Regions from separate parts of the Exiguobacterium sp. BRG2 genome, predicted to be linked through region 1. Evidence: riboswitches for the same ligand, from Rfam matches in the RefSeq annotation. Region 1 holds a riboswitch; each other region holds the start of a gene.

What was found. Region 1 has a riboswitch for S-adenosylmethionine ahead of Q9R23_RS07735 (methionine ABC transporter ATP-binding protein). Riboswitches for the same ligand answer to the same signal wherever they lie in the genome.
Region 2: another riboswitch for S-adenosylmethionine. It lies ahead of Q9R23_RS10015 (LLM class flavin-dependent oxidoreductase); the one in region 1 lies ahead of Q9R23_RS07735 (methionine ABC transporter ATP-binding protein).
Region 3: another riboswitch for S-adenosylmethionine. It lies ahead of Q9R23_RS15395 (2,3-diketo-5-methylthiopentyl-1-phosphate enolase); the one in region 1 lies ahead of Q9R23_RS07735 (methionine ABC transporter ATP-binding protein).
Region 4: another riboswitch for S-adenosylmethionine. It lies ahead of Q9R23_RS06790 (methionine ABC transporter ATP-binding protein); the one in region 1 lies ahead of Q9R23_RS07735 (methionine ABC transporter ATP-binding protein).

What each region holds. Positions count from the first base shown of each region.
Region 1 is NZ_JAUZUW010000004.1:225,123-233,069, reverse strand. Features, by position in the region: gene Q9R23_RS07765 (C40 family peptidase) at 1-275, opposite strand, end outside; gene rho (transcription termination factor Rho) at 631-2,004, shown strand; gene Q9R23_RS07755 (type B 50S ribosomal protein L31) at 2,096-2,341, shown strand; gene Q9R23_RS07750 (DedA family protein) at 2,377-3,027, opposite strand; gene Q9R23_RS07745 (thymidine kinase) at 3,211-3,825, shown strand; gene Q9R23_RS07740 (alpha/beta hydrolase) at 3,906-4,664, opposite strand; SAM riboswitch class I at 4,732-4,833, opposite strand; SAM riboswitch class I at 5,083-5,186, shown strand; gene Q9R23_RS07735 (methionine ABC transporter ATP-binding protein) at 5,273-6,301, shown strand; gene Q9R23_RS07730 (methionine ABC transporter permease) at 6,291-6,941, shown strand; gene Q9R23_RS07725 (MetQ/NlpA family ABC transporter substrate-binding protein) at 6,961-7,779, shown strand; gene Q9R23_RS07720 (M20 family metallopeptidase) at 7,802-7,947, shown strand, end outside.
Region 2 is NZ_JAUZUW010000006.1:138,307-146,253, reverse strand. Features, by position in the region: gene Q9R23_RS10050 (NAD(P)/FAD-dependent oxidoreductase) at 1-605, opposite strand, end outside; gene Q9R23_RS10045 (nitroreductase family protein) at 682-1,317, opposite strand; gene Q9R23_RS10040 (nitroreductase family protein) at 1,371-2,006, opposite strand; gene Q9R23_RS10035 (MarR family winged helix-turn-helix transcriptional regulator) at 2,008-2,463, opposite strand; gene Q9R23_RS10030 (YczE/YyaS/YitT family protein) at 2,618-3,283, opposite strand; gene Q9R23_RS10025 (DUF817 domain-containing protein) at 3,437-4,222, shown strand; gene Q9R23_RS10020 (DUF975 family protein) at 4,416-5,054, shown strand; SAM riboswitch class I at 5,164-5,266, shown strand; gene Q9R23_RS10015 (LLM class flavin-dependent oxidoreductase) at 5,341-6,399, shown strand; gene Q9R23_RS10010 (ATP-grasp domain-containing protein) at 6,396-7,343, shown strand; gene Q9R23_RS10005 (SRPBCC family protein) at 7,420-7,887, shown strand.
Region 3 is NZ_JAUZUW010000017.1:4,593-12,539, reverse strand. Features, by position in the region: gene Q9R23_RS15415 (sugar ABC transporter ATP-binding protein) at 1-840, opposite strand, end outside; gene Q9R23_RS15410 (sugar ABC transporter substrate-binding protein) at 837-1,919, opposite strand; gene mtnA (S-methyl-5-thioribose-1-phosphate isomerase) at 1,931-2,980, opposite strand; gene mtnK (S-methyl-5-thioribose kinase) at 2,977-4,143, opposite strand; SAM riboswitch class I at 4,222-4,325, opposite strand; SAM riboswitch class I at 4,531-4,632, shown strand; gene Q9R23_RS15395 (2,3-diketo-5-methylthiopentyl-1-phosphate enolase) at 4,703-5,893, shown strand; gene Q9R23_RS15390 (2-hydroxy-3-keto-5-methylthiopentenyl-1-phosphate phosphatase) at 5,890-6,549, shown strand; gene Q9R23_RS15385 (methylthioribulose 1-phosphate dehydratase) at 6,546-7,166, shown strand; gene Q9R23_RS15380 (1,2-dihydroxy-3-keto-5-methylthiopentene dioxygenase) at 7,183-7,719, shown strand; gene Q9R23_RS15375 (arsinothricin resistance N-acetyltransferase ArsN1 family A) at 7,845-7,947, shown strand, end outside.
Region 4 is NZ_JAUZUW010000004.1:13,187-21,133, forward strand. Features, by position in the region: gene Q9R23_RS06760 (RNA polymerase sigma factor) at 1-297, opposite strand, end outside; gene Q9R23_RS06765 (metal-sensitive transcriptional regulator) at 524-787, shown strand; gene Q9R23_RS06770 (SMP-30/gluconolactonase/LRE family protein) at 966-1,772, shown strand; gene Q9R23_RS06775 (MBL fold metallo-hydrolase) at 1,899-2,627, shown strand; gene Q9R23_RS06780 (alpha-glucosidase) at 2,689-4,299, opposite strand; gene Q9R23_RS06785 (aminotransferase class I/II-fold pyridoxal phosphate-dependent enzyme) at 4,448-5,635, shown strand; SAM riboswitch class I at 5,698-5,802, shown strand; gene Q9R23_RS06790 (methionine ABC transporter ATP-binding protein) at 5,886-6,899, shown strand; gene Q9R23_RS06795 (methionine ABC transporter permease) at 6,889-7,554, shown strand; gene Q9R23_RS06800 (MetQ/NlpA family ABC transporter substrate-binding protein) at 7,582-7,947, shown strand, end outside.

The sequences.
Region 1 (7,947 bases):
TATGTCTTTGTGTATTGTGAGAAGACATAACGTGTTTTACCGCCGTATGAGATTTTTGTCCAGCTGCCTGATTTGCCTTTGTATGTAAAGACTTGACCAGCGTTGACTTTCCCGACGATGCTTGCTTTCGTAGAAGGAGCTGTCCGAACACGAAGACCGTTGTCCGTGATCTTGACTTTCGTGACTGTTGCTGCTTCAACTTTACCTGTACCCACTGATGTAAAACCTGAAACCACTAAGGCTGCTGTCGCGATCGATGCTAGAAAACGTTTCATGTTAAGAATTCCTCCGTTTTAATGTAGTGTGTTGCGTCCGTAAGTTATATGATGAAATCATTAAGTGTGTAATTAAGCAGTGAACCTTACAACTGTGTAAGAATTTTGTCTGCAGGAATATCTTAGCATGTGCGCCCTTAAAAACGTTTTTTCAGTTAGAAGACAAAATAGATGCTTTTGTAACATAACTGAAATAATATCCTTGAATATTACAAAGTAAGAAACGCAAAGGATTGTTGACGACGAATTTAAAAAAATATGATACCTTTAGTTCACGAAAGAAATTACATACCTCCTGATGTATGTATGGAAGTATGCTGAATGCAGTTGAATTTATAAAGAATAGGTGAAAAACATGCCAACAACTGATAAAAAAGATAAACCTGAACGTTCCTATACTTTGGCTCAATTGAGCCAGCTGACATTAAAAGAATTATATGAAATCGCAAAGACGAAGAATGTCCCGCAATATCGGGAAGCCCGTAAGCGTGAGTTGATGTTCAAGATTCTAAAAGCACAGGCGGAATCAACAGGTCTTTATTTCCTCGAAGGGGTACTTGAAGTCATCCCTGGTAATCCACAAATGCAAAACGATGGTGGCTTCGGCTTCCTTCGCCCTATCAATTATTCCCAATCCTCTGAAGATATCTATATCGCCGCTTCTCAAATCCGACGCTTCAATCTACGTAATGGTGATGTCGTCACAGGTAAAGTACGCCCACCGAAGGAAAACGAACGTTTCCAAGGGTTACTTAGTGTGGAAGCCGTCAACGGCGAAGCACCGGATACAGCGCGTAACCGTTTGTTCTTCCCGGCGCTGACACCGATCTATCCGGATCGTTTAATGCGTCTTGAGACAGAGCCGCGTCATTTATCGGTTCGTGTCATGGATATGATTGCACCAGTTGGGTTTGGACAACGCGGTTTGATCGTCGCACCACCAAAAGCAGGGAAGACGTCACTCCTCAAAGAAATCGCGAACTCGATTCAAGAGAATCATCCGGATGTCGAGCTGATCATTCTATTGATCGATGAGCGACCAGAGGAAGTAACTGACATCGAGCGTTCAGTTCCGGGAGCAGACGTCGTCAGTTCAACGTTCGACGAAACACCGGACAACCATGTGCGGATTTCTGAACTTGTCCTTGAACGGGCGATGCGACTTGTCGAACATAAAAAAGATGTCGTCATCTTGATGGATTCGATCACGCGTTTGACTCGTGCGTATAACTTAACAGTGCCGCAAAGCGGACGGACGCTTTCAGGGGGGATTGACCCAGCAGCGTTCCACAAACCAAAACGGTTCTTTGGTGCGGCGCGAAACATCGAACATGGTGGCAGTTTGACGATTCTTGCGACGGCACTCGTCGAGACGGGATCCCGCATGGATGACGTCATCTATGAGGAATTCAAAGGAACAGGAAACATGGAGCTACATCTCGATCGTAAGCTGTCGGAACGCCGAATATTCCCGGCAATCGACATTCGCAAATCAGGTACGCGGAAGGAAGAACTCTTGCTTCCGAAAGAGCAACTCGATGCGCTCTGGACGATTCGTCGGACGATGAACGAGTCGAACGAGTTCGTCGATACGTTCCTGCGTAAGATTCGCGACACGAAAAATAATGAAGAATTTTTTGCTGAACTTGAGAAAGAAAAGAAGAAGACGGTCCGACGTGCACCTGCTAAACCGCGTACCGTCAAGAAGGAAGCAACGACGGAAAAATAACTATTGCGACGCGTAAAAAAATCGTTTAGTATAGGAAGGTAACTTACTCTGGCTCAGCAAATGGACCAGGGCGGAAGGAGAGAAATCAACCATGAAACAAGGAATTCACCCTAACTACAACAAAGTAGTATTTATGGATTCAACGACTGAGTACAAATTCTTAAGCGGTTCTACTCGTTCTTCGAACGAAACGATCACTTGGGAAGATGGTAACGAGTACCCACTCATCCGTGTGGATGTGTCTTCAGACTCGCACCCATTCTATACAGGTCGTCAAAAGTTCAACGCGGCAGATGGTCGTGTCGATCGCTTCAACAAAAAATACGGCCGCAAGTAATTACTTGCCGGTTCTTAAAAAGCAGCCTGCCTCCATTACGGAAGCAGGCTGTTTTTGTATAGGCTGAATTGCGAACGGTACGTAAGGTACGTCTTTAAGACGAACGAGAAAGCAATCCCGCCGACAATCCCGATCAAGTACGGCATGGCTTCTGGATGTGCCAAGATGTAGTCGACGACTTTGTGGAACGAGATATGACGACCAACAAAGTAGCCGGCGCCCAAGAACACACTGACCCAAATCAAAGCACCTGTATACGCGTAACTCGCAAAAATGCGAAACGGCATTTTTGAAACACCTGCAAAAAAGGCAGAGAGTTGGCGAAGACCAGGTATGTAGTAACCGATGATCAAGACCGATTTGCCGTAACGACGAAATCCGGCTTCAGCGGAGAGAATGTGTTTTTCTGAGATGCGCATCTTTGGTCCGACGCGATGCAACAGGGGCATGCCGAGTTTTAAGCCCAGCACGTAGCTAATCGTCATTCCGATGCAACTGCCAGCGTAAGCGGCAAGAATCGTACCGAACAGCGGTAGATTGCCTTGATGCATCCAAAAACCGGACAGGACGAGCAAGGTCTCATCAGGAACCGGCAATCCCACGATACCACCTGCGAGAAGGACGGAAAGACCAAGGGCGCCATATTGGTGCAGAATGTCATGTAAGAGATGATGAATCGGGGACACCTTCTTTCGCGAGAATCTTCTTCTTTAGTGTACAGGAAATGGATGAAGGTTGGAATGAAAGGACAAAAATTCTAGGTAAAGAAAAAATGAATTTTGATTTCCGGAAGTCAACCCTTTTTCTCAATACCGTTTCGAGCTATACTCGTTAAAGTGACTATTTTTAGAGGACGGTGTCGGACGATGATGCATGTAATAAATCAGTACGGCTGGATCGAAGTAATTTGTGGTAGTATGTTTTCCGGGAAATCGGAAGAGTTGATTCGTCGTGTCAGACGGGCACAGTACGGCAAACTGCCCGTTCAAGTATTCAAGCCGGCAATCGACGACCGGTACCATGAAGAGCATGTCGTCTCTCACATCGGAAATTCCGTCGTGGCGATTCCAATGGCGACGAGTCGTGATCTCTATGCAGCAGTAGCGGAAGAAACACAAATTGTCGGAATTGATGAAGTTCAATTCTTTGATGATGAGATCGTTCAAGTCATCGAAGCACTTGCGCAAGACGGAAAACGCGTCATTTGTGCAGGACTCGATCAGGATTTCCGGGCAGAGCCATTTGGCAAGATGCCGGAATTACTGGCGCGCGCAGAATTTGTGACGAAACTTCAGGCGATCTGTCTCTCATGTGGCGATCCGGCTTCCCGGACACAACGTTTGATTGATGGAAAACCAGCGAACTATGATGATCCGATCATTTTAGTCGGCGCTTCAGAATCGTATGAGCCACGGTGCCGCCACTGCCATGAAGTGCCAGGAAAGCCGAAGCCGCTCCAAACGATGCAACACCAAAAAGGATAAACAAAAAAGACGAACCGATGATGGTCGTCCTTTGATGTAACAGCTGTTCGCTTCTAAGTGAAGACGAATAGCTGTTTTTTTTATCCCGTTTCCTGTGAGAAACGACTCGAGCGTTCGATGAAACGAATCGTCTCACGCACGATCAAATCCTGATCATGATCGAGGGTCGCGACGTGGTACGAGTTGAGGAGACAGTAGATTCGTTTATCATTCGTCCCGATGTGCTGGTGCAGATAATCCGAGCTCGACGGCGGAACGACGTGATCGGTCGCCGAGTAGAGAATCAATGTCGGCAGGAGAATGGATCCGAGGCGTCCTTTTGTCTCATCCATCAAGCGGACGAGTTCGAACGCACAACGGCTCGGAACGAGGTCATAAATGATTTCGAAGGCTGCTCGCTTAATGTCCGGTGCCCCTTCCGGTAAGTACTGTGGACCGTCCTCGAACGAAAGTGCTTCATAGGATGGAACGGAGAGTGCGGCATTGATCGTAATGATGCCGGCAAACGGAATGCCGTCAGCAGCGAGCGACAACGCAAGCGTCGCACCCATCGATTGACCGATGACGAAGACTTGATCGCATGTTTCTTGTAAACGTTCATAGCCGTCTTGCAGGCTTTGCTTCCAACATCGAGCAGTCGATTGTTCAAACTCGCGGACGTTCGTTCCATGTCCACGTAAGCGCGGGGCATAGACGGTAAAACCTTCGGCAGCAAATGCCTCACCGACGTCCCGGACACTCTGCGGAGTGGCGTTAAAACCATGACAGATTAGAATGCCGATCGGTCCACCTTGAAGATAAAATGCTTCAGCACCAGTCAATACAGGATAGTTCATCATTACTATTTTTCCTCCATTCATGAAAAAAACTCGTCGACGTCACTGCTTGGACGCCCACGAGTTTTTCACCGTATCATCCAAAGCCGCGCTTTGCTGGTCGGAGCACCTTACAGATTGCAGGTTGCCGTGAAGTCATAGAGCCAGGTCTCTCGTTCACTCTTGATAAATATCATATTGGAATTGTCGGATTAATCATTGAAACGATGGTAGCACGACCGAAAATGACTTGTCAAATCGTTCTTGACGAATCATGATCCGTTCAGTAAGCTAACTCATAACTTGTTCATCCATCGATATGCGCCAAATGGATTATTTTTGAAAAGTTGGTTGACTTTTAAAGGTTCGACCCGTAATGTAAAAATTAGTTTTACGACATAAGCAACAACACAACAACACACATACGAATTTCATACCGCAATACTTATCCAGAGAGGTGGAGGGACTGGCCCTACGAAACCTCGGCAACAGACTCATTATGAGCACTGTGCCAATTCCATCAGACAGATGTCTGAGAGATGAGTGGAGTGGATTCTGCCACTGTGCGGATCCAGGTCTCTTCTTGTTTCTCAAGAAGGGGCCTTTTTTGTTGAATGAAGGGGGAAAACGGAATGATTGCATTTCATCAAGTCAAAAAAACGTACGTCACGAAAGATCAGACGATTGCAGCGCTCGACGGTGTCGACCTGACGATCGAAAAAGGTGAAATCTTTGGGGTCATCGGTTTTAGCGGTGCCGGAAAAAGTTCACTGCTCCGCTGCGTCAATCTGTTAGAACGACCGACGTCAGGAACGGTGACGGTCGATGGGGAAGATTTAACGCAACTGTCTCCGAAAAAGTTACGCCAAGCAAAACAACGGATCGGGATGATCTTTCAGCACTTCAATCTGTTGAATGCGAACACGGTCTTTACGAATGTCGCGAAACCACTCGTTCTCGCAGGCGTCAAGAAAGACGAAATTCGCCGCCGGGTGACGGAGTTACTCGAATTCGTCGATCTCGCGGACAAAGCAGATCATTATCCGGATCAATTGTCGGGTGGGCAGAAACAGCGCGTTGGTATCGCCCGGGCACTAGCGACGCAACCTTCCGTCCTTTTATGTGACGAAGCGACGTCAGCACTTGATCCCCAAACGACACATCATATTCTTCAGTTATTAAAACGGATCAATGCCGAGTACGGGATCACGATTCTCTTGATCACCCACGAGATGGGCGTCATCCGGGAGATTTGCGACCGGGTCGCCGTCATTGAAGCTGGAAAGTTGATCGAGTCAGGAACGGTCTTTGATGTCTTTTCAAACCCGCAGACTGAGACAGCGAAAAATTTCGTTCGCTCCGTCATGCATGACGAGATTCCAGCGTCGATTCGTCAGTTGATCGAGTCCCGGAATGCGAATCCAATCTATAAGATTCACTTCCTTGGACATCACACCGGACAACCACTCTTATCGCAAGTCGCAAAACGCTTCGACGTCGATGTCAATATCCTGCACGGTAGCATCACGGAGTTGCAGGATACGCCGTTCGGCACATTACTCGTTGAACTGATCGGTGAGACGACAGAAGTGAAACGAGCGTTACACTACATCGATCAGGCGCAGGTAACCGTTGAGGAGGTGCTCGCTGATGCTAGTTAACTACAGTGATATCTGGACAGCATTCTTGCAGACGATGACGATGGTATCCGTTTCGCTCTTGTTCTCGACCTTGATCGGCTTACCACTCGGTATCCTGCTTGTCGTCACGCGAAAAGGAGCGTTACTTGAAAATGTTCCGTTGTTCACGTTCTTCAACAGTATCGTCAATATTTTCCGCTCGATTCCGTTCATCATCTTACTTGTTGCGATCATCCCGTTGACGCGCTTGATCGTTCAGACATCGATCGGAACAGAAGCCGCCATCGTTCCGCTCGTCTTTTATGCCGCCCCGTATATGGCACGGCTGATCGAGAGTTCCTTACTTGAAGTCGACAAAGGTGTCCTTGAGGCAGCAGAAGCGATGGGCGCGACACCGTTCCAAACGATTTTCCGCTTCCTTCTGCCGGAAGCACTCGGTTCACTAATCCTTAACTTAACGATCGCGACGGTCGGCTTGATCGGGGCGTCGGCGATGGCAGGTGCCATTGGTGGTGGTGGACTGGGTGACTTAGCAATTACGTACGGCTATCAACGGTTCGACACGAAAGTCATGATCATCACGGTCGGGATTCTCGTCATCTTAGTCCAAGGCTTACAGACGACAGGCAACATCGTCGCACGAAAAATCAGAAGACATTAATCAAGGGAGCGATTCAGCCATGAAAAAAGCAGTAGCAATTGGAGCAACACTCACGACGATTTTATTTGCCGGGTGCGCAGCATCAGGAGAAGACGAAAAGACGATCAAGCTCGGTGTCAGCGGTTCAGACACACAAGTTTGGGATTATGTCGCGAAAAAAGCAGAGAAGGAAGGCATCAAAATCGAACTCGTCAAGTTCTCCGATTATGTCCAGCCGAACATGGCACTGGCTGAGGGTGAGATCGACGCCAATGCCTTCCAGACGATTTCCTACTTCAACGCTTTCAAGAAAGAACATAACTTGAAGCTGTCGCCGATTGCGACGACTGTCATCGCACCGATGGGGATTTACTCGGATAAATACAAGGACGTCAAAGACATTCCAACTGGCGGAAAAATCGCTGTTCCGAACGAAGCGACGAACATGGGACGCGCCCTCTTGTTACTGCAAGAAGCCGGTCTGATCAAGTTACCGGACGACTTTGATGGTAACGGTTCAGTCGATAAGATCGTCGAGAATCCGAAGAAGCTGAAAATCGTTCCGATCGTCGCCGGGCAAACGCCACGCGTCTTACCGGACGTCGCGGCGTCAATCATCAACAATGGCATCGCCGTTGACGCTGGCTTCAACCCGATCAAGGACTCAATCGTTCATGAGAACGAGACAGCAAAACCATACATCAACATCATCGCAACACGAACAGAAGACAAGAACAAAAAAGAACTGAAAAAAATCGCATCGCTGTATCAACAAAAAGATGTCGCGGCCTTCATCAAAAAAGAATACAAAGGCAGTACGATCCCGACGTTCGTTCCACTGAGCGATATCGGCGAATAATTTCAAAAGGAGAGTGGACAGTATGACGACACCAGTACGCACGACATGGGTAGAGACGATTGAACAGGACATCGAACAAAAACGAGAATCGTATCTTGAGACAAGTCACCGAATTCATGCAACGCCGGAAATCGGTAACGAGGAATTCTTTGCTTCGCGACTACATGC
Region 2 (7,947 bases), on a different contig from region 1:
GTCCGCTGTGGGGTGACACCAAGCGTCGCTAACTTTTGCAACGTAAAGTCTGCACCTGAACGACCTGTCGCGAACACGATCCGTTGACTGACGAAGATCTCGTCCGCTGTTTTGATCGTAAACGGCTCTGATTTCGTGATCTGCTCGATTGTCGTTTCGAACCGGGCACCGAGACGTGGTAATAAGGCGTCCTCAAACGCCGTGAAGACAGCAGCTGTCCGTACTGTGCCTAAATGACGGACGGTCGTCTCGACCGAATGTAGACCGGCGCGACGGGCACGAGACGCTACAGTAGAGGAATGCGTCGAGTAGGTCTCAACTGTACCTCCACCATATGTACATAAAAGATCATCGACTTCTTGGAACAGTCGTCGTGTCGTCTCTTCACCGATTTTTGAGACGAGTTCCCCGCCGAATCCTGTCGCATAATTGAACTTTCCTTCTGATTTGCCAAGCCCTGCGAATCCAAGATACGCATCTTCTGTCGTTCGTTCACGGATTGGTTTTCCGGCATCGAGCAGTAAGACGCGTTGCCCGTCTTCAACAAGCTGATGGGCGAGGAAAATTCCTGCCACACCGGCTCCGATAATCGTCACATCATACATTACTGACGCCTCCTTTTCTTTGAGTATATAAAAAAGCCGGATTCCTATGAAAGGAATCCGGACTGAGTGAGATCGCTTATTTCCACTCTGCGATGTCAGCGATTGGTAGACGAACCGATGGGTATCCTGCGTCCACGGCTTTACCGATTGAAAGCAACATGACTGGGAGGTAACGCTCTTTTTCAAGACCGAATGCTTCTGCGATTTGGTCTTTTTCGTAACCACCGATTGGGTTTGTATCGTAACCGTGTGCACGAGCGACGAGCATCAATTGCATTGAAACGAGACCTGAGTCGATCAAGATGCTATCACGTAATGTTTCAACGTCTTCTGGACGGTAGAAACCTTTGATGGCTGGTACTTGGCGATCACGTACTTCTTGTGGCATAAGACCTTTTTCAACAGCCATGTCGTAGATTGTCTCGATGCTGTCGACCGCGTTCATGTCACCGAAGACAGCGATGACAGCAGAAGATGTCTCGACTTGAACTTGGTTGAATTTTGCGAGTGGTGCGAGTGTCGCTTTACCTTCTTCGCTATCGATGACGAGGAAACGCCATGGTTGCATGTTAACTGAAGATGGAGCAAGTGTTGCTTCTTCAAGGATTTGTGTCATTTCTTCTTTTGAAATTTTTACGTTCGTGTCGTAGTTACGAATCGAGCGGCGTCCTTTGACGATTTCCATGAAGTCCGTTGTTGTTTGAGTAGTCATAATTATTCAATCTCCCTTGTGTGTGTTTTCTTTTTTTATAGTGTAAAAAAAACTTATTTCCAGTCTGCGATGTCGTTGATTGGTAGGCGAACTGATGGATATCCAGCGTCCACCGCTTTACCGATCGATAGCAACATGACCGGTACATAACGATCTTTTTCAAGACCGAATGCTTCCGCGATTTGATCTTTCTCGTAACCACCGATTGGGTTTGTATCATAACCGTGTGCACGAGCGACGAGCATCAATTGCATCGAGACGAGACCCGAGTCAATCAAGATGCTGTCTTTCAAGTCGTTTGCTGATACGCTGCTGTACATCCCTTGGATCGCTGGTACTTGGCGATCGCGTACTTCTTGTGGCATGAGCCCTTTTGCGACAGCTGTATCGTAGATGTTCTCGAGTTGATCAACAGCGTTCATGTCACCGAAGACGGCGATGACAGCAGAAGACGTTTCGACTTGGACTTGGTTGAATTTCGCGAGTGGTGCAAGTGTCGCTTTGCCTTCTTCGCTATCGATGACGAGGAAACGCCATGGTTGCATGTTGACAGAAGAAGGTGCGAGTGTTGCTTCTTCAAGAATTTGTGTCATTTCTTCTTTTGAGATCTTCACGTCTGTATCGTAGTTACGAATCGAACGGCGTCCTTTGACGATTTCCATGAAGTCTGTTTGAGTTTGCGTTGCCATATTAAAGCGACTCCTCTTTTAATTTAGGTAATGTTTCGGCGTTCGCTTCGATGCGTTGAATCATCTCAGCTAACGTCCGTTGTTCTTCAGCAGAGAATCCTTCGAGTAAGTTCTCGAGGAACTCCTCTTTTTGTTCGCGTAATCGTGCAATGCGCGTCGCCCCTTGTTCCGTTAAGGAAACAAGAATCACCCGATTGTCAGCGGCTGAACGCTCGCGAGCAATCATCCCTGTCGATTCCAGGTGTTTGAGGTGACGGGTCACCGCCGCGTGATCGACATTGACGCGTTTTTGCAATTCTTTTTGACTGATCGTTTGATCGACTTGTAGTTGAGCAAGTAGGTCCATTCGCGTCTGACTGAAACCATCCGTACAGAGATCGAATTTTTGAGCAATCGTCTTATTGACGGAGACGAGTGCATAGATCAAACGTCCTTTTTCGGTGCAGGAAATACTCAATCCATCACATCCTTCCCTTCGTTCGAAGAAACCTTTGACGTATCAAAGATTGATATGTAAACGAATATAACGTGTTTATTTTGATGACGCAACTTATCTGCTTCTGACATAAAAAAAGATATCATTCACGCGGAATGATATCGAGTCAGGCGACTTAGCTAATTTGGCGTTCAGACGCTGGAAGTCCTTTTGCATCAATTGCTGCAATGATCCGGCGGAAATAGAACAACCAAAATTGCAGGAACGGTCCGATCAGGAAAATCGAGAGGATCGTACCGAAGAAAACAGGTCCTCCAAGCAACCAACCGATGCCGCATGCCGTGACTTCCATGATCGTCCGCATCAGACGAATTGACGTTCCGAAGCGCTCTGCAAGTGTCAGCGTCAACCCATCACGTGGACCGGCCCCGTATCCAATAGCGACATACAGACCAGCGCCCATCCCAATGATGAAGATACCGAAAATCAGCCAGAGCGTATTCAACCAGATCGACTCAAAAGAAGGTAAGAGATGAGAACCAAGAACAAGATTCATGAAGACACCGACGAAAATCGCGTTGACGAGCGTTCCGATTTGCGGTGTGACGCGGTCTAACGCGTACTTCACGAAAACGAGTAATAGACCGACAAGCAAGATGATCGTTCCGACGGATAGCGGCGTCTTCTTTTGGAGACCAAGATGTAATACATCCCACGTCGAGACACCGAGTTCAGCCGTGATCATCATCGATGAGCCGAGAGCGAGTAAAAATAAACCGAGTAGGAAGAGTCCCCACTTTAACGTAGCGCGTAATAACCAGGAAGCACGATGACGCGTCATGTCTAACACCTCATTTCTTAAAAATAATTGATTCGTTAACTGTATCATGAGGAAAGTAGAAGAAGAAAGACGAAATTTTCCGTTTTTTCCATCTTAAGAAGGAGGGGAAGGTCGAAAGAGAAACGTATACTGAAGAAAAAAGGAGATGACAGGATGAAAGCGATCCGGCACCTGATTCGTTTTACATACATAGAAGCCGTCTGTTGCGTCTTTCCCGTCATGATTTTCGCAGCGCTTGCTCTTTCACGTTATCTTCCTGCTGAACCGATCGCGCGATACGATCTCCTGTTGCTATGGTGTCTTCTCGTCCAAATCGTCTTACTTGTCACGCGTTATGAAACGCTGGAAGAGTTCAAACTGATCTTACTCTTTCACGTGATTGGTCTAGCACTTGAACTGTTCAAAGTGAACGTTGGGTCTTGGAGTTATCCGGAACAGGCTCTAACGAAAGTGGCTGGTGTTCCCTTGTATGCAGGATTCATGTATGCAAGTGTCGCAAGTTATGTCTGTCAAGCGTTCCGAAGATTTCATTTACGCTTCACAGCATTTCCACCGCCTTGGCTTGCGATCAGCGTAGGCAGTCTCGTCTATCTCAACTTCTTCACCCACCATTGGATCTTCGATGCACGCTGGCTATTGATGGTCCTCGTCGTCCTTGTCTTCTATAAGTCATGGGTTCATTTTACGATCGAGCAGACGATCTACCGGATGCCGCTCGTCCTATCCTTTTTACTGATTGCCTTTTTCATTTGGATCGCGGAGAACATCGTGACGTTCTTTAAAGGCTGGGTCTATCCGCATCAGGAAGGAGGCTGGGCAGTCGTTGATCTTGGAAAATTGTCTTCTTGGTTCCTGCTTGTGATCATCACGGTTTTGATCGTCATCGTCGCGAAATACAAGCGTCAGGATCCGGCTGTGGAGATATATCAGCGTACATAGACGAAAAACATGACATTTCGTTTGCGATGAAGCGCTTCGATGTTCAACGTTCGTTCTAACATGTGGACGACAACTTGAGCGTGCTTGGCTCAACCAGCAACGAGACGGGAAATTATTGAAAAAAGAGTGAAACATTAGAAATTTTAAGCCGTAGAGTAAGGTGAGAACTTATTTTTCAAGGAGGACCTTACTCATGTCATCTCAATTAAAGAAAGCAGCGAAGGAGTCGCTCAGCGGTCGTTGGGGATTTGCAGTCCTAGCTTTTCTGCTGTTTAGTATTATTCAGGGTGTTCCTAATTTATTTGGATCGGATATCGATGAGCCGTCTAGTAGTATAGATCTCGTTGTATCATTGGTGTCGATTTTATTGATTCCAGTAGGAGTCGGTTGGACATGGATTGCCATGTCGATTGCTCGTGGCGAAGAAACGAAAGTGACGGATTTGTTTGAGCCATATGGTATGTTCCTGAAAGTGGTGGGGCTGGCCATTGTTCAGTTCATCTTTATCGCGCTCTGGACGTTACTCTTAATCATCCCTGGTATCATCAAGTCATTCTCTTACTTGTTGACGTTCTACATCCTTCGAGATGAACCATCGATCGGTATCCTCGAGGCCATCACGCGTTCACGCCAACTCATGGATGGTCACAAGATGGAAGCATTCTTACTCTTCCTATCATTCATTGGTTGGGCATTACTTGTAATCGTTACACTTGGTCTTGCTGTCCTATGGGTCGGACCATACTTCAGTGTCACGCTTGCCAAATTCTACGATCGTATTCGTGGGGAGCAAGCACCAGAGCCAACATCAGATTTCGTCGCACCATATTAATCCGGAATCCCGACACTACGTCGGGATTTTTCTTTGAAATAAATCCGATAGGAAAAGACGGTTTAATGGTTGCTTTAGTTCAATGAATTCTGTACGATGAATGCAACACATCTTATCTAGAGAAGTCGAGGGACTGGCCCGAAGACACTTCAGCAACCCCGCTATGGCGGAAGGTGCTACTTCCAGGAAGGAATACCTTCTGAAGATAAGAGCGGACAGGACAAGATACCGTCGCTCTTTTCGAACTTCGAAAAGAGCGTTTTTTTATGATAAGGGGGACGATGGAGTGGAGTATGGTTTTTGGTTACCGATTTTTGGGGGATGGTTACGTAACGTCGAGGATGAACAGATGCCAGCAACATTCGATTATGCGAAACAAGTCGCACAAACAGCTGAACGCATCGGCTTCTCGACGACGTTGATTGCGGAATTGAACTTGAACGATATCAAAGGCATCAAGGAACCGAGTCTTGAGGCATGGACAACGGCAGCGGCGATTGCTGCAACAACAGAACGCCTTGAGATCATGACAGCGGTTCGTCCCGGGTTCCATAATCCAGCGACGACGGCGAAGATGGCGGCAAACATCGATCAGTTGAGTGGAGGGCGATTTACGCTCAATGTCGTCTCAGCCTGGTGGGCAGAAGAAGCAAAACAATACAACGGTATTTTTACTGCACATGATGAGCGCTATGCCCGGACGGAAGAGTTCGTCACGGTCATGAAAGGACTATGGGCAGATGCGTCACCGTACAGCTTCTTCGGTCATCACTACACGATCGAACAGGCAGAACTCCATCCGAAACCCGTCCAGCGTCAGGGGATTAAGCTCTACGCTGGTGGAGAGAGTGAAGCCGGAAAACGGACGATCGTCGAACATTGTGATGCCTACGTCATGCATGGAGGCACTGTTGAAGAAGTAGCTCATAAAATCAATGATATGAAAGTACGCCGGGAAGCGACGGGACACGCACCGCTTGAGAGCTTCGGTCTTGCTGCCTACATCATTTGTCGGGATACGGAAGAAGAAGCGCTTCTTGAGTGGCAACGCATCACGGACGTTAAGGAAGACAGCGCCGGTTATGCCGGTTATCAAGATTTCATCAGTAAATCGCAACTCGAACAACAGGTCGAACGAAATGATTATTCCGTCTCGAACCGTGGTCTGCGACCGAACTTGATCGGAACACCAGAACAGATTGCCGAACGGATTCTAGCGTTCGAAGCCGTTGGTGTCACTTTGCTCTTGTTACAATTCTCACCACAACTTGAAGAAATGGAACGCTTTGCCCGTGACGTAATGCCACTGGTCGAAGCGAAACGAAAGGTAGGTCAACAATCATGACAAAAATTCATATTCTCCACGAAAACCAAGAATGGACGGATCATCTCATCAAACGTCTCGAAGAACTCAAGTTGCCGTACGAGCAGTGGCACTTAAATGAAGGAATCGTACCGTTAGATGAACTGCCGCCAGAAGGTGTCTTTTACAGTCGTATGAGTGCGTCTTCGCATACGCGGGGGCATCGTTACGCGCCGGAGTTGACGGAAGGGGTCCTCGCTTGGTTAGAAGAGCATGACCGGACCGTCTTTAACGGAACGCGTGCGCTTCGTCTTGAAGTCAGCAAAGTCAATCAATACACGGCGTTGCGGAAGGCTGGGATTCGTGTACCGAAGACGACGGCTGCCGTCGGACGCGATCAAATCGTACAAGCAGCAAAAGAGATCGGTGTTTCGTCATTCATCACGAAACACAACCGTGCAGGGAAAGGTCTCGGCGTCCAGTTATTCCATTCGATTGAAGCACTTGAAGCTTATCTCGACGGTCCGACATTCGACGAACCAGTCGATGGCATCACGTTGATTCAAGAGTATATTCAAGCACCAGAACCGTACATCACACGTTGTGAGTTCGTAGGTGGAAAGTTCGTCTACGCGGTTCGAGTCGATACATCAGAAGGTTTTGAGCTTTGCCCAGCGGATGCATGTGTGATCGACGACTTGTTCTGCCCAGTTGGTGAAGAAGCGCCACAAACACCGATGAAGTTCCAAATCGTTGAAGGCTTCGATGACCCGATCATCCAAAAGTATGAAGCATTCCTCCAAGCGAACCAAATCGCGGTCGCAGGCATCGAGTTCATTAAGGATGCGTCAGGTACGATCTATACGTATGACGTCAATACGAATACGAACTATAATTCGGATGCCGAGGCAGCTGCAGGACGCTACGGCATGCTCGAACTAGCGAAGTTCCTCGGTGCAGCCCTTGAAACAAGCACAGTAAAATAAGAATCTGCTCCCGCCCTGTCACCGGACGTTACAAGACCGGATGACAGGGTATTTCTATAGAAAAGGGGGCGGATCTATGATTACGTGGAGAGAAGAACGACAGCTCGATATCCCGATTGAGGAAGCATGGCACTTGTTTGATCACACGCGATTGCAGCGTTTGATTCCAAACGTCGTCCAGCACGAGGTGATTGAACGAAAACCGGGTGTCGTCGGTTCGACGTATCGTCAAACATACATGCAGGGTAATCGACTCGAAACCTATATCGTGACCGATTTAGCCTATACGAACGAGCCTGACTTCAAGCAAAATACGATTGGATTCACATTGGCTAAAATATTCAAGATCGAGATGACGTTTACGCTCAAACCACTTGGACACGATCGTTGTCTGTTGATTTATACAGGAAAAAATGAAGGAGTGAACTTCGTTGGGAAAAGTCTCTTGTCACTCGGTGGCGAACGAGAAAACGAGAAAATTGTTCAAGGCTTGTTGCAACGTGTCGAAGAAGAGGCAGCGAAACAAAAGAAGAACAATGCATGAAAAAACGTATTCCCGCACTGGGAAATCCGTTTTTTCATATCTTATCGATTCGTATACGAT
Region 3 (7,947 bases), on a different contig from region 1:
AACCGTCAAGGAGATATCGTGGACGTCCGCATTCGTAGCACTCTCGACGGTCAATACGTTCGTTGCATTTACCCGTGACGTTTTCGCAACAGACGTAAGCTGACGCCCGAGCATCTGCTCAACGACAGCTTCCTTCGTGATGTCTGTCAAAAGATGTCGTGAGATGAGTTGACCGTCGCGCATGACCGAGATGGAGTCGCAAATCTCATATAGTTCCTGTAAACGATGCGAGATGAAGATGATCCCAAGCCCTCGTTCGGCTAAACGACGCACGACTGAAAAGAGATGGCTTGTTTCCGCCTGACTGAGAGGTGCCGTTGGTTCATCTAAAATCAAAAAACGGCGTTCTTGGACGAGGGCGCGAGCAATCAGTACGAGTTGCTTTTCAGCAAGCCGCAACTCCTCGACGCGTGTCTTGACGGAAATATCCGCCTGTAATGTCGCTAACGCTTCCTTGGCACGCTGTATGTATCGGCGCTGGGATACGAAGCCAGTCATCGTTCCGTCCGTCAACAGATCAAGACAGATATTCTCAGCGACCGTCAAATACGGGACAAGCGCCACATCGACCTCTTGTTGGACGAGGTCGATTCCAATCTGTTTCGCATCACGTGGTGATGTGATGGACAACTCCTTCCCGTCGAGACGGATCGTTCCTTCGTCCGCCGTTTCCGCTCCGGATAAGACTTTCATCAACGTCGACTTACCGGCACCATTCGCACCGACAAGCGCGTGGATTTCACCGGATTTCACTTCAAACGAGACTTGTTTTAAGGCTTGCACTCCTGGAAACGCCAGTGAAATCCCGGTCATCTTCAAGTGATGATTGGTAGACGTCATTGTTTTTTATGGACGTCACGCAACCGGTCCATCCACGGTTCATTGAATTTATCCGACGTACTCCATCCTTTGATGATCGTATCGAGATTGTACATCGTCGTATCCTGCTTCAACGCCTTCTGCTCCACGAGTTTCGCGTCGAGATCAAAGCTATCCGGTGTCTTCTCGCCAGCGATTTTCTTAGCCAGTAATCGCATGTCCGTTTGTCCAATCAAGAATGGATCCACCGCACTCGTCGAGACCCAGTTACTGCCTTTTTCACGCATCAGGTTGATATCCTGATTCGAGACATCGATCGAGATTAGCGGGATTTCTTGACGTTTATTATCCTTGAGCGATTTGTAAGCCCCTTTTGCGACTTCGTCCCACGCTCCCCAAACCGCATCAATGCTTCCTTTCGGATATTTCGCGAGAATCGCATTCATCTTCGTTGCGATATCCCCTTGGACATCTTGGAAGTTTGTCGGTCCAACCGTCTCAAGCGTTTTGATCTTACCGTCTGCTTCGTACGTCTTATAGATTTCCTGACGACGATCGAGCGGGGCAAAACCTGGTCCGAACCAAAGTTTGATGACACGGACCGGCTTTTTGTCCGTCACCTTCGTCACTTCATCAAGCGATAGCTTCGCGAGTTGATGATCGTTTTGGAATGTTTCCGTCACACCTTTTAACGCCGTTCCTTTTTTCTTCGTGACCGTATCGAACGTCACGACCTTCAGCCCTTTGTCGACCGCTGGTTTAATCATGTCATAGGCGTAGTCTTCCTTACCATGCGAGATGATGAGCCCATCATAATCTTGCTGAATCGCTTGCGCGACAAGCTCCTTGAACTTGACGTCGTTACCTTCCGAAATGAACGTGCTGACTTTAAAGCCAAGCGCTTCGCCTTCACTTCGTGCGCCATCAAGGAATTGTTTCGTATGGTCGTCCGATGCTAGGTTGCGGATGACGGCGATCTTGACGTCCGATTGAACCCCTTTTGGTACATCCTTGACGACCTTCGTCGTCGTGGCTTCTCCATTCGCACAAGCCGCTAGTAACAGTGCCGGTGCTAGGACGGCGTAAGCTAGTTTTTTCATGACATATCTCCTTATCCGAGGGGTTGAAGCCCTGTTAATTGTTCAATCGTTTCTTCATTCGGTTGCGTGATGACACCAAGTTCGGTGATGATGCCTGTGATCAATGTGTGTGGTGTGATATCAAACGCCGGGTTGAAGACGGCGATGCCTTCCGGTGCTGTCGCAATACCTTGGACAGTCGTCACTTCCTGCGGATCACGTTCTTCGATTTCGATCGCGTCTCCGGAAACGAGCGAGAAGTCGAACGTCGAGAGCGGTGCTGCGACGTAAAACGGAATACCAAAAGCTTGCGCGAGCAATGCCAATTGGAACGTCCCGATCTTATTCGCCGTATCTCCGTTTCGTGTAATGCGGTCAGCACCGACGATGATCGCATCGATCTGTTTTTCTTTCAGCGTATGGGCGACCATGTTGTCCGTAATTAACGTGACATCGATGCCGGCACGTTGCAGCTCCCATGTCGTCAATCGTGCTCCCTGCAGTAACGGTCGCGTCTCACTCGCAAAAACGGATAATTCAATGCCGCGTTCTTTTGCGATGTAGAACGGCGCAAGTGCCGTTCCATAAGCAGCGGTCGCAATCGATCCAGCATTACAAATCGTTAGGATCCGGTCGCCTGACTGGAACAATTCCAGTGCATGAATCCCGATTTGACGTGACGTCTGCGCATCCTGGTCGTATAAGGCGACCGTCCGTTTTTCCAACCGTTCGCGAATCTCTTCTACCGACGCCCCGTCTTGAATGATTGGATTCAACTGATTGAGGACATTTCGCAAATTGACGGCCGTCGGTCGTGTCGCGAGTAACGTCGCTGATGTCTCAAGCAAGGCTTGCTTGTAGACCGGTAGCGACGCTTCAAACCGGTATGCTTCTTGAACGAGCACGAATCCACCGAATAAGCTAATCGCAGGTGCGCCTCGAACGCGCAGTTGTTTAATCGCCTCAATCGCTTGCGCAAGATCAGTAATGACTTCATAGTGCTCTTCTTGCGGTAGACGTGTCTGATCGAGAATCGTCAAGACACGATCTTCGTAACGGATACTTTGAACGAATGTAGTCATCGGCTGAGTTCCTCCGTTACGTCAAAGTTTCGTAAATCATCAAATGTTCGGCATTCTGTACGGCGTTTGATTAACGCCGATCCTAGACGAAGAGCGTGACGTTTCCGCTCTAAGCGTTCCGTCGTTGAATCGATTGATTCTAAATCAGCGACCGGTGCAAGACCAATCGTCCGCCGAATCAATTCGCAACCGGCAAAGCCAAGGGCATCCTGCAAGATCGTGCTCAGTACATCATCGACGAGTCCTGATGCCTGGAACGGTTCGACGGCTTCCCGTTCCCATAACGCACGGAACGTCGAAGCGAACGTCAGCCAAAACGTATCGATGTCGCGAATCCGGGCATCACGAAGTGCTGAATAATCCGGGTATGCTGCAAAGAATAAGTGGGCGATGAACTGTCCGACATCAAATCCGAATGGACCATAAAAGGCGAATTCTGGATCGATGACTTTCGTTTCCGTTGCCGAAGCAAAGATGCTTCCTGTATGTAGATCGCCGTGTAGCAACGCATCTCCTTTCGTGATGAAAAGCGCTTCGAGTTTTGCGACTTCGCGTTTCAACTCATCGTCCGCCCATAGACGTGCCACCTCTTCTTCAAGCCCGGCTTCAATCTCGTTCGTCTCCGCGTCATGGAACGGATCCGTGAAGATTAATTTTTCCGTGATGTCGCACAAGTCCGGATTGTAGTACGTTCGGGCGATACGTTTTTTTTCAACCGGACCAAGCGCAAAGTCCGATGTATGGAATAACGTCCGAGCGAGATAAGAACCGATATGTTCCGCAAGCAACGGATACTGTTCACCTGCGAGTAAACCACTTCGAACGATCGTCAGATGTGAAAGATCTTCCATGACCGTATATGCCTCTTCATGACTAGCATGAAAAACACGTGGCACGAACGGTACGGCATGCCGTGCGAATTCACGGAGTGCGGATTGCTCGATCCACGCTCGTTCGAGCGATAACGGCCAGCTCTCCCCGACGACCTTCGCATATGGTAATGCTTGTTTTAAAATCAAGCGATGTTCGCCTTCTCGAATCCGAAAGACGAGGTTGAGGTTCCCGTCGCCAATCTCTTCTGCTTCGACGGCTCCATCGCCGATCAGTCCTAATGTCCGAACACAATCAATCGCGTCCTGTTCTGTGAATGCTTTATATGTCATCTCAGTTTCCCCCTATGTGATACACGAAAAAGCGCCTCTTTTCGTCATCGAAAAGAGGCGCAGAAAAGTCACTGCGTCCTCTTATCTCTCAGACGAAACGTCTGTTGGATGTAGCACCGTGCCCAGTGGTCGGTTGCTGCGGCGTCATCGGGCCAATTCCCTCTGCCAACTCGCGATAAGAGTCGTATGTAGTTGTCGTGTGTGATATTGATTTGAATCTTACGCAATCGACTTCCTCGCTGTCAAATCGAAATCAAGCAGAAACGGATATCATTTTTAAGTCATCTATAGAAAGAGTATTTTCAAAAAAATAAATTTTCTAAAAATAGTTTGACAAGTGGCGATTCTCATGTAAAAATTGCAATTAGATTTCACAATTTCATCCAATTCTTATCAAGAGCAGACGGAGGGACAAGCCCTACGATGTCGCAGCAACCGACCTTTTGGCACGGTGCTAATTCTTGCAGCTACTAAGCTGACAGATAAGAGTCCACGTTCGAATCATTCATGGTCTCTTGTCGCTGACGAGAGACCATTTTTTTGTTGAAGGAGGAAAGACATGGCTTATATCACTGCTACTTATCAATTGACTGCCCGTGATCGACTCGAGCAGCGCGCTGAACAACTCGCGCTTGGTCTGACAGTCGGTTCTTGGACGGAACTGAATCATCTCGAACAACAACAACTTGCCTCGTTCAAAGGGGAAGTCGTACATACCGAAGAGCGCGATGGCAAAGGATATATCACGATTCGTTACCCGGAACATAACGTATCGCGCGACTTTTCTGCGATTCTGACGACCGTCTTCGGGAAACTCTCACTCGACGGTGAAATCAAATTAACGGAATTGCTACTACCCGATACATTTACGTCGGACTTTCCAGGTGCAAAGTTCGGGATCGAAGGGGTCCGTTCCTTGATCGGTGTCGAAGATCGCCCACTATTAATGAGCATCTTCAAAGGAGTCATCGGACGCGATTTATCGTTCCTTCGTGATCAACTCGAAGGACAACTCGCTGGTGGGATCGATCTCGTCAAAGACGATGAGATCCTATACGACAATCCATTGACACCAACGATTGACCGGGCACGGATCGGACGTGAGGTCATCGATGCTCACTTCCAACGGACCGGTAAACGTGCGTTATATGCGATCACACTCAGCGGTCCTGTCTTTACGCTCAAGGATCAAGCCAAGCGATTGATTGATGCTGGAGCGACTGCTTTCTTGCTGAATACCTTCACATACGGACTCGACGTCTTACGCGAACTGGCAAGTGATCCGGAAATCAACGTTCCGATTTTCAATCATCCGGCATATAGCGGTGCGTTGATCGCTAGCCCGAATCACGGAGTCGCAGCTCCTGTCTTACTCGGCACATTACCGCGCGCTGCTGGAGCAGACTTGACGCTATTCCCGTCTCCTTACGGCAATGTCGCTTTGCCAAAGGATGTCGCCCGTGGTATCGCGGTCGAAGCGACCCGTCTCGGTCAGACGAAATCAATCTTCCCGGTTCCTTCAGCCGGTATTCATCCTGGACTCGTCGCTCAACTCGTACGAGACTTCGGGATCGATTCCGTCATCAACGCCGGCGGCGGCGTACATGGTCATCCGCAAGGTGCTGCGGCTGGTGTCATTGCTTTCCGTCAGGCACTCGATGCGGCACTCGCAAATGAATCCCTATCGACGGCAGCATCGCGTCATGAAGAATTACGAATTGCCCTCGACGCTTGGGGGATCAAGTCATGACCGTACGGATTCTTTGTGACTTCGACGGGACGGTGACGACACAGGATAACATCATCGCACTCATGCAGGCATTTGCGCCAGCGAGTGACTTCGAACCGTTAAAACGCGGTGTACTCGACCGGACGTTATCGATTCAGAGTGGTGTCGGGCAAATGTTCGCACTTCTGCCGTCTGACGGAAAAACAGCCTATCTTGACTTTTTGTTGGAGCGTGCAGTCATTCGCGACGGATTTTCGGAGTTACTGCAGTACAGTCGTCGTCAAGGCATCGATTTTTCGATCGTCAGCGGTGGAATGGACTTTTTCGTCGAACCAATCTTAGCGCCATTCCTCGACCAAGAACAGATTTACTGTAACGTCGCTGATTTTAGTGGTCCATTCGTCCATATCGATTGGCCAAACGCCTGCGATACCCATTGCACGAACGGGTGCGGCTGTTGTAAAACGTCCGTTGCTCGGACACTACGTAAAGACGGTGACGTCATCATCGTCATCGGCGACTCGGTGACGGACTTCGAACTCGCAAAACAAGCGGATCGTGTCTATGCCCGTGATTATCTGATCACGTTGTGTGAAGAGAACGATATCGCCTATACACCGTTTGAGACGTTCCACGATATCGTTCATGATTTAACACGAGCGGAGGTGACAACATGACATTCATGCGACGGTATGAAGAGCTACGCGCCATCAAACAAGAGCTTGCGGCGCGCGATTGGTTCCCTGGTACGAGTGGCAATCTCGCCATTCGGACGTCCGGTATTCCGATTGAATTTCTTGTGACGGCAAGCGGAAAAGATAAACGGCAGACGACTCCTGACGACTTCGTTCATGTCGATGCGACCGGTCAATTGATCGGTGAGCAATCCGGGCGTCCTTCTGCTGAGACATTGCTCCATGTCGAAGTGTTCAACCGAACGAACGCCGGATGTTCCCTGCATGTCCATACGATTGCGAACAATGTGATTTCGGAGTTATATGGCGATCAAGGAAGTATCACCTTCTCCGGTCAAGAAATCATCAAGGCACTCGGTCACTGGGAAGAAGATGCGACGGTCACGGTGCCGATCATTCCGAATCACGCGGACATCCCGACACTCGCTGCTGCTTTTGCGCCATATGTCACAGCGGACAGCGGTGCCGTCCTGATTCGCAATCACGGAATCACGGTCTGGGCACCGACCGCCTTTGAAGCAAAGAAACACCTCGAAGCCTTCGAGTTTTTATTCAACTATACGTTGACGTTGCAATCATGCCGTCAATCTATCTATTAAAAGGAGGAATCATCTCATGGCAACAGTCTTATTCCAAGAAACAAACACACGGTATACGGATCAAACGGAAGTCGCTGACTTCCTCGCATCGCGCGGCGTTCTTTACGAACAATGGGACGTCTCAAAACTACCAGCACCTCTCGTCGAGAACTTCACACTGACGGATGCCGACAAACAAACGATTCTCGATACGTTCGCTCCAGAAATCAAAGACGTATCAGAACGTCGTGGATATCAGACAGCTGATATCATTTCACTTTCGGATACGACACCGAACCTTGACGAGTTGCTCGTCAACTTCCAGAAAGAACATCATCACACGGATGATGAAGTCCGTTTCATCGTCAGCGGTCACGGCGTCTTCGCGATCAAAGACGAAGAAGTCGGCTACTATAACATCGAACTCAATCCTGGTGATTTGATTTCTGTTCCTGTCAATACACGCCACTACTTTACGCTCCAAGAGGATCGGAAAGTCGTCGCTGTTCGAATTTTCGTCACGACGGATGGTTGGGTTCCAATTTACGAGAACGAGACATCCACGGTCTCTTAAGAACGACAAAAGCGTTGATTTCTTCTATATAAGGAGAATCGGCGCTTTTTCTTATCTCACAAACATATCACTACATCGACACGTAACAGATATAATGAGGGAAAAGCGATTGGGGAGTGAGCAACATGCATATTCGTCCTGTAACGGAACATGACTTACCCGCTGTTCTATCCATTTATAATGAAGGCATCGAAGACCGAATCGCAACGCTTGAGACGGATCGAAAAG
Region 4 (7,947 bases), 210 kb from region 1:
TTCGACTTCGATCGTCGGTTGTCGTTTTTCACGACGGAGACAATCGAGTGCCGCGTTACGTGTAATCGTTAAAATCCACGATGAAAACTTTCCTTTTTGTGTATCAAAATCAACACGACCGTTCCAAATCTTCATCCATACTTCCTGTATGACTTCTTCGGACAACCGGTCATTATTCGTAAAGCGATGGGCGAATGAAAACAATAACCTCTCGTACTTATCGTATAATGTCTCGAGAGCTTGCTCGTCACCGCTACGCATCAGATGATAAAGCGATTCATCGGATTGAGTGTGCATCCTTCTCCTCCTTCTGACGTCAGCCCTATCATATAGTATACGCAAGCTGACACCAAATCGTTTTCGATTTCACCCATTTTCTAAGTAAAAAACTTCACCACGTCCATATTCCCTCATTCTATTAAAAGTATAGCTTAAAATTCTGCTGAATTGACAGCAATACCGTAATGGGCATAGCATAAAGATACTACATGACGTCAGGTCAACGGGAATCGGAGGAATAAAGATGGATTATGATCGGAAGATGAAAAACCGTGTTAGTCGGATTGAAGGACAGTTACGAGGTATTTTACGGATGATGGAAGAAGGGCAAGATTGCCGCGATGTCATCACCCAGCTCTCCGCTGCCCGTTCTGCGATTGACCGGACGATCGGCGTCGTCGTTAGCTCGAATTTGATCGAGTGTGTCAAGGAAGCAGAACAAAACGGCGATGGACAAACAGAAGAACTCGTGAAGGAAGCGGTCAACCTGCTGGTGAAAAGCCGCTGACGTCACGTTCATACCGATAGTCTGCTTCGGAAGCAGGCTATTTTTTTAACGTTTCTTTTCCCAAAGTCGTTGCGAGTGTACACCTTGACTTAGGTTTGATTGCGTATCAAAACAGGTATACTAAATTGTTATTACTTGGACAGCATGTAGAGCCGTCCGCTTAGGAGGAAGAGTACTCATGACCGTTTCCCTATTCATTGATATCACCTGCAAGACAGGTGAATCCCCTGTTTACGACGCAAAAACAAAACGCTTTTATTTCGTCGATATTCCGAATCAACTGCTCTTTTCATATGATCTTGTTACAGAAGCACTTAAACCATATACGTTGCCAAGCGCTATTACATCGATTGCCTTGACGGACGCTCCGGACTTATTGCGTGTCACATCAGCACATGGCTTTGGCACGTTCGATCTCAAGGAAGGACATCTGTCTCTCGAACATCAATTGTCATTACCGGATTCTGATCGGATGAACGATGGCAAGCTCGATCCGACCGGACAATATGTCGCTGGTAGCATTAATGAAGAAGACGGTAAAACAGCTGGGCTGTTCCGTCTGCGTCATGACGGTTCCATCGATGTTTTACACGAAGACTTGACGAACTCCAATGGACTCGTCTGGTCAGAAGATGGCAAGACGCTCTATCATATCGATACACCAACGAAAAAAGTCTATGCCTTCGACTACGCTCCCGATGCCCCACTTTCGAATAAACGCGTCGCCGTTGATCTCGAAGAGGAAGAAGGATTCCCGGATGGTATGACGAAGGATGCTGAAGGTCATGCTTGGATCGCACATTACGCCGGATCATGTATTACACGTTGGAATCTCACGACGGGCGAAAAACTGGATCATGTCGACTTCCCTGTCTCGAATCCGACATGTCCGATTTTTTACGAAGATCGCTTACTCGTCACGACAGCTGCCAACGGAGATGATGCACCACATGCCGGTGCTGTCTTCGCGGTGACATTTGAATAATTAGCAAGGGAGGGATCATCTAGTAATAGATGGTGCCTCTTTTTACACATAATCCGTCTAGACGCCTATTCAAAAACAGACGATACTAAAGAAGAAGTCTATTTATTTTTTGAAGGAGTGAAGCCGATGCGTGTCACGATCATCGAACGTTTACACCAATTGCAGACGACCCCATCCTTTTTCCCGGTCAATTGCTACCTGTTTGAAGAAGCAGACAGTTTGACATTGATTGACGCCGGACTCGGAATCAACGCAAAGGCGCTTTATCACTATATTCGAAAGCAAGAAAAACCGCTCGGCGCAATTATCCTGACACACGCACATGCCGATCATGTCGGCTCGCTCGATTTCCTTGCGAATGCCTTTCCTCTCGCTCAAGTCTGCATCAGTTACCGTGATGCCGCATTGCTCAGTGGGGACGAGACGCTACGCGAAGGCGAAACGACCCCTTTAAAAGGCGGTATTCCGAAAAACATCAAAACACGTCCAGATCGATTGCTCGAAAGTGGTCAACAAGTCGGTAGCCTCAGCGTCATCGCTTCGCCAGGTCATACACCTGGTTCGATTTCTCTTTGGCATGAAGGTAGTCGGATGCTGATCGCCGGAGATGCCTTTCAGACACAAGGGGGACTCGCTGTCTCCGGTGACGTCCGTTGGCAATTTCCGTTCCCAGCACTTGCGACATGGGATCCAGACGTTGCTCTTCGCTCCGCTGATCAATTAACGGAACTGTCTCCGGATATTCTTGCCGTCGGACATGGTCCCCTCATCCTTGGACCAAGTTACGAGATGCGCCAAGCCGTCGATCGATTCACGCACGTCTTACAGACGAAAAAATCGTCACCTTTCAAATAACACACGAAAAAACATCCGTACGCGTTCCTGACACGTCGCGGATGTTTTTTCGTCCAGTAGTTCAATTCTGTTCTGTAACAGCATATCGATATACACGTGCTTCATAAGGACGTAGTTCATCCGAGACATCTGGATAGTTCGACACAAGCAACTTATCTTGCGATAAAACGAAGGCAGTTTGCATCGGTTCGTCATGCACGTTGAGAACGATCCGCCACACTTCTCCCTCTAGTTCCCGCTCATAGATGTAGAGATACGGATCATGAAGAGCTAAGTCGCGATACGTACCATAGACCATGATTGGATGATCCTTTCGCATCTGAATCAATGCTCGGTAAAAGGCAAGGACTGATGATGGATCGGCTTCTGCTTGCGCGACATTGATGTCCGTGTAATTCGGATTGACCGCTAACCACGGTTTCCCACTCGTAAAGCCTGCCGCGTGCGTACCGTCCCACTGCATCGGCGTGCGGGAGTTATCGCGTGCGAGTAACTGCATTGACGAGAGTACGACCTCCGGATCCTCGCCGCCAGCGACGCGCTCCGCGTATCGATTGCGAAAGGCGACGTCTTGATAGAGCGACGGATCCGAGAAGCGAATCCCCGTCATCCCAATCTCTTCTCCTTGATACACGTATGGAATGCCAGGTAATGTATGCAACATCAAACCGAGTAGTTTCGCACTCTCGACTCGGTATCGTTCACTGCCGAAGCGGGTCACTTGTCGCGTATGATCGTGATTGTTGAGAAACTGTGAATTGACACCTAATGGGTATAAGACGTCATACCATCGTTTCTGAATTTCCTTGAATCGTAAAAGGTCCATTGCCTCCATGTCGTCCGCGATTTCGAAGTGAAACAGCGTTCGAAGTTCTTCACGTTCTTCACTGACATATAACAGACCGTCTTCTGGACCGACGAACGGAATCTCACCGACCGTGAACAAATCTTTCCCGGCAAGGACGTTCGCATGCATTTCCTGAAGGAAGTCGTGCACACCTGGTTGATTCCCGAGATACGATAGATTAAACGGATTGACGACATCCTCAAGCGAACGTTTTTTGATCAAGTTGATGACGTCCATCCGGAAACCGTCAATCCCTTGAGCGATCCACCAGTTCATCATGTCGTAGATCGCTTGCCGGACAGCCGGTTGTTCCCAGTTTAAGTCCGGTTGTTCTTTCGCAAAGGAATGGAAATAATATTGTTCGCGCTCTTCACTCCACGTCCACGGGCTCGGCGCAAAGTAAGACCGCCAATTGTTCGGGGGCGTCTCTTTCGTTCCATCTTTCCAGATGTACCAATCATCCTTGTCGTGGATTCGGTCCCGCGACTGACGGAACCAGTCATGCTGGTCACTCGTATGATTGACGACCAAATCAAGAATTATCTTTAAGCCGCGTGCATGAGCCGCTGTGATCAACTCTTGTAGATCGCCCATCGTCCCCGCCTTGTCCATGATCGTGTAATAATCGGCAATATCATAGCCATTATCGATGTCTGGAGAACGGTAACATGGATTTAACCAGACGATATCGACACCAAGCGATGCGATGTAATCTAGCTTGTCGATGACACCTCGCAAATCACCGATGCCGTCCCCATTCGAATCCTTAAAACTGCGCCAATAGACTTGATAGACGACTGCTTCTTTCCAGCTAGCTCGCTTCATCTCCTCACTCCTCTCCCTACTCTCTATTCCCGCTCCACATATCTGTACCTGTTTATTGGACGATTTTTTTGAATTTCAAAAAAGTTCTTTTCTTTTGACTGAATATTCGTTATCCTTGACGACAATACTACGAAGGAGGCACACATCCATGAAACATTTCGCTCCATCCATCGCCATCGATCGGCTTCCTGCTCCCGTTTTCGCTGAACTTGCGAACCGGATCGGTGCTGTGAAAGCTGCCGGGCATGATGTCATTACCCTTGGTCAAGGAACACCCGATCAAACGACGCCCGTACATATTCTCGACGCCTTGAAACAGGCGATCGATGAGCCAACAAACCTTCAATATCCACCATTTCGTGGACATGATTTTCTAAAGCAAGCCGTCGCGAGCTTTTATGCGAACGAATTCGGCGTCACGATCGATCCGGCAACCGAGGTCGCAATTCTTCTCGGTAGTAAAGCCGGAATCGTCGCCTTACCACAAACGATCGTCAATCCTGGAGAAGGTGTCATCGTCCCGGATCCGGGGTACCCGGATTACCTGTCTGGAGCAGCACTTGCTGGCGCTTACCCGATTACGCTTCCATTGCTTGAGAAAAATAACTTCCTGCCGGATTACGATTTACTTGATACGACAGATGTCGAGCGCGCCCGGATGTTGTTCCTCAATTACCCGAGTAATCCGACAGGTGCGACAGCGACAGCAGAAGCCTTCGAACAGACCGTTACCTTCGCGGATGCCCATGATATTTGTGTCGTCCATGATTTAGCCTACGGTGGCATCAGCTTTGATGGTCCCACACGAAGCTTCTTGCAGACGGAAGGGGCGAAGGAGGTCGGAATCGAGTTGTTCTCACTCTCGAAACGCTTCAACATGTCTGGCTTCCGAATCGCTTTCGCGATCGGAAATCCGTCCGTCATCTCAAGCATCGAGACGTATCAGGAACATCTCTACGTCAGTGCCTTCACACCGATCCAACATGCAGCGACCGTCGCTCTGACGAGTGACCAGACATGTGTCCGCGAGTTAAGTAGTCTGTACGAAACACGACGCGATGCGTTGTTCGCGAAACTCGATGCGATTGGCTGGAGTGGACCACGTCCGGGCGGTTCCTTCTTCGTCTGGCTTCCTGTTCCTGAAGGTTACACGTCCCAAAGCTTCACCGATCACCTGCTTGACGAAGCACACGTCGCTGTAACCCCTGGATCCTTCTTCGGCGAATACGGCGAAGGCTACGTCCGGATCAGCTTGATTGCTGACGTCGAACGTCTAGAAGAAGCCGTCGATCGAATCGGAACGCTCAACCTGTTCCGGACACCTGTTGCAGAATAATTCTGAAAAAACATTTGACAGATGGGAATCATTTCCGTTAAAGTAAATCCCAACAGCATAACTACTTATCGAGAGCGACCGAGGGATTAGGCCCAACGACGTCCGGCAACCACCTATCAGGAACGGTGCCACATCCTACAGAATGGATTCATTCTGAGAGATAAGTTACGAAATCTTACACTTTCGTCGCTTTTTCTGGTTGCTCTGCTACTAGGAAAAAGCGACTTTTTTTGTATGAGGAGATGAGCAGATGATTGAATTCAAACAGATTACGAAACGGTTCGTCCGAGACCGGACCCCGATTTTTGCATTACGAGATGTCGATTTGACGATTCAAAAAGGAGAAATTTTTGGGATCATCGGTGAATCCGGTGCCGGTAAGAGTACGTTGCTTCGTCTGATCAACGGTCTCGAGCATCCGACACAAGGAACGGTAAAGGTCGACGGTGTCTCGCTCGGCGGGATGTCAAAAGCAGATTTGCGTCAACTTCGCTTGCGGACAGGAATGATCTTTCAGCATTTCCAATTGATCCAGTCGCGTAATGTCGCAGATAACATTGCTTTTGCACTGAAGGCTGCCGGCGTCAAACGAGCAGATTTTCCGGAACGGATCCGTGAACTCGTCTCGCTCGTCGGACTCGAAGGATTCGAGACGAACTTCCCGAGTCAGTTGAGCGGCGGACAGAAACAGCGCGTTGGGATTGCCCGGGCACTCGCGAATGATCCAACCGTCTTGTTATGTGACGAAGCGACCTCTGCCCTTGATCCGGTCACGACGCTGCAGATTTTAGATTTGTTGAAAGATTTGAATGAACGACTCGGATTGACGATCGTCCTCATCACGCATGAGATCGATGTCGTCAAACAGATTTGCCATCGTGTCGCGGTCATGTCTCAAGGGGAAGTCGTCGAAGTTGCCTCTACATACGATTTGTTCAGTCAAGCCAAACATCCGGTGACACAACATTACGTCGACACGGCACTCCAGATCGAGCTACCGGAACGCATCTTGCAAGCGACACCGGGAAAGATCATCCGCCTACAGTTCACGGGCGAGAAGACCGGTGAAAGTACGTTGTCGGAAGCCATCCGTCGATACGATATCTCGGTCAGCATCCTGCACGGAAAAGTCGATTACATCCAAGACGTCGCTTTTGGTGTCCTAATCGTCAGCTTGACGGGATCCTCCGATCAAATCGCACCTGCTCTCGACTGGCTTGCGGCGGAACTTCATACGCTCGAGGTGATTCAGGATGTGGCTTGATCGTATACAAACGATGTTACCAGAGTTGTTGAAGGCACTTGGTGAGACGGCGTGGATGGTTGGCATTTCGCTTGCCTTCGCATTGGTCGTCGGGATTCCACTCGGGATTCTCCTGTTCGTCACCGACCGCGGTTTATTCTTTCAAAACATTGCCATCCGACGTGTCCTTGACTTCGTCGTCAACATCGTCCGGTCCTTGCCGTTCATCATCTTGCTTGTTGCCCTCATTCCATTAACGAAATTTTTGCTTGATAATACGATTGGTCCGACAGCAGCATCCGTCAGCCTCAGTGTCGCAGCGATTCCGTTTCTCGCACGACTCGTCGAAACATCACTGCGTGAGATTCCACCTGGTTTGATCGAAGCAGCGGAAGCGTGCGGTGCGAAACCATTACGGATCATCGTCAGTATCCTTTTACCAGAAGCACTCCCTGGCATCATTCAGGGCATCACGCTAACGACGATCAGTTTGATCGGCTTCTCGGCAATGGCTGGGATCGTCGGCGGCGGAGGTGTCGGTGACCTCGCGATCCGCTTCGGCTATTATCGCTATGATAATCTCATCATGATCGTGACGATCGTCGTCCTCATCGTCATCGTCCAGAGCATTCAAGCACTTGGCAATCAACTGGCGCGAAAAACAGACAAGCGCTAATCATACATATAAAGGGAGAGTTGAATCATGAAAAAACGATATGCCTTTTTAGCGACAGCCTTACTTGGTGCAGGAATCCTCGCAGGATGCGGAGACAGCAGTGCTGATGAAAAAGACAAGACGATCAAGATTGGGGCGACAAGCGGCCCTTATAGCGACATGGTCAAACAAGCGATTCAACCGCAACTCGAAAAGAAAGGCTATAAAGTCGAAATCGTCGAATTCAGCGATTATATCCAACCGAACATCGCACTCGGTAGCGGCAATATCGATGCTAACTTATTCCAACACTCGATTTACCTGAAGACGTTCTCTAAAGAAAAGAAGCTCGACCTTAAAGGACTCATCACTGTCCCGACGGCACCGATGGGACTATATAGTAAGACGGCGAAG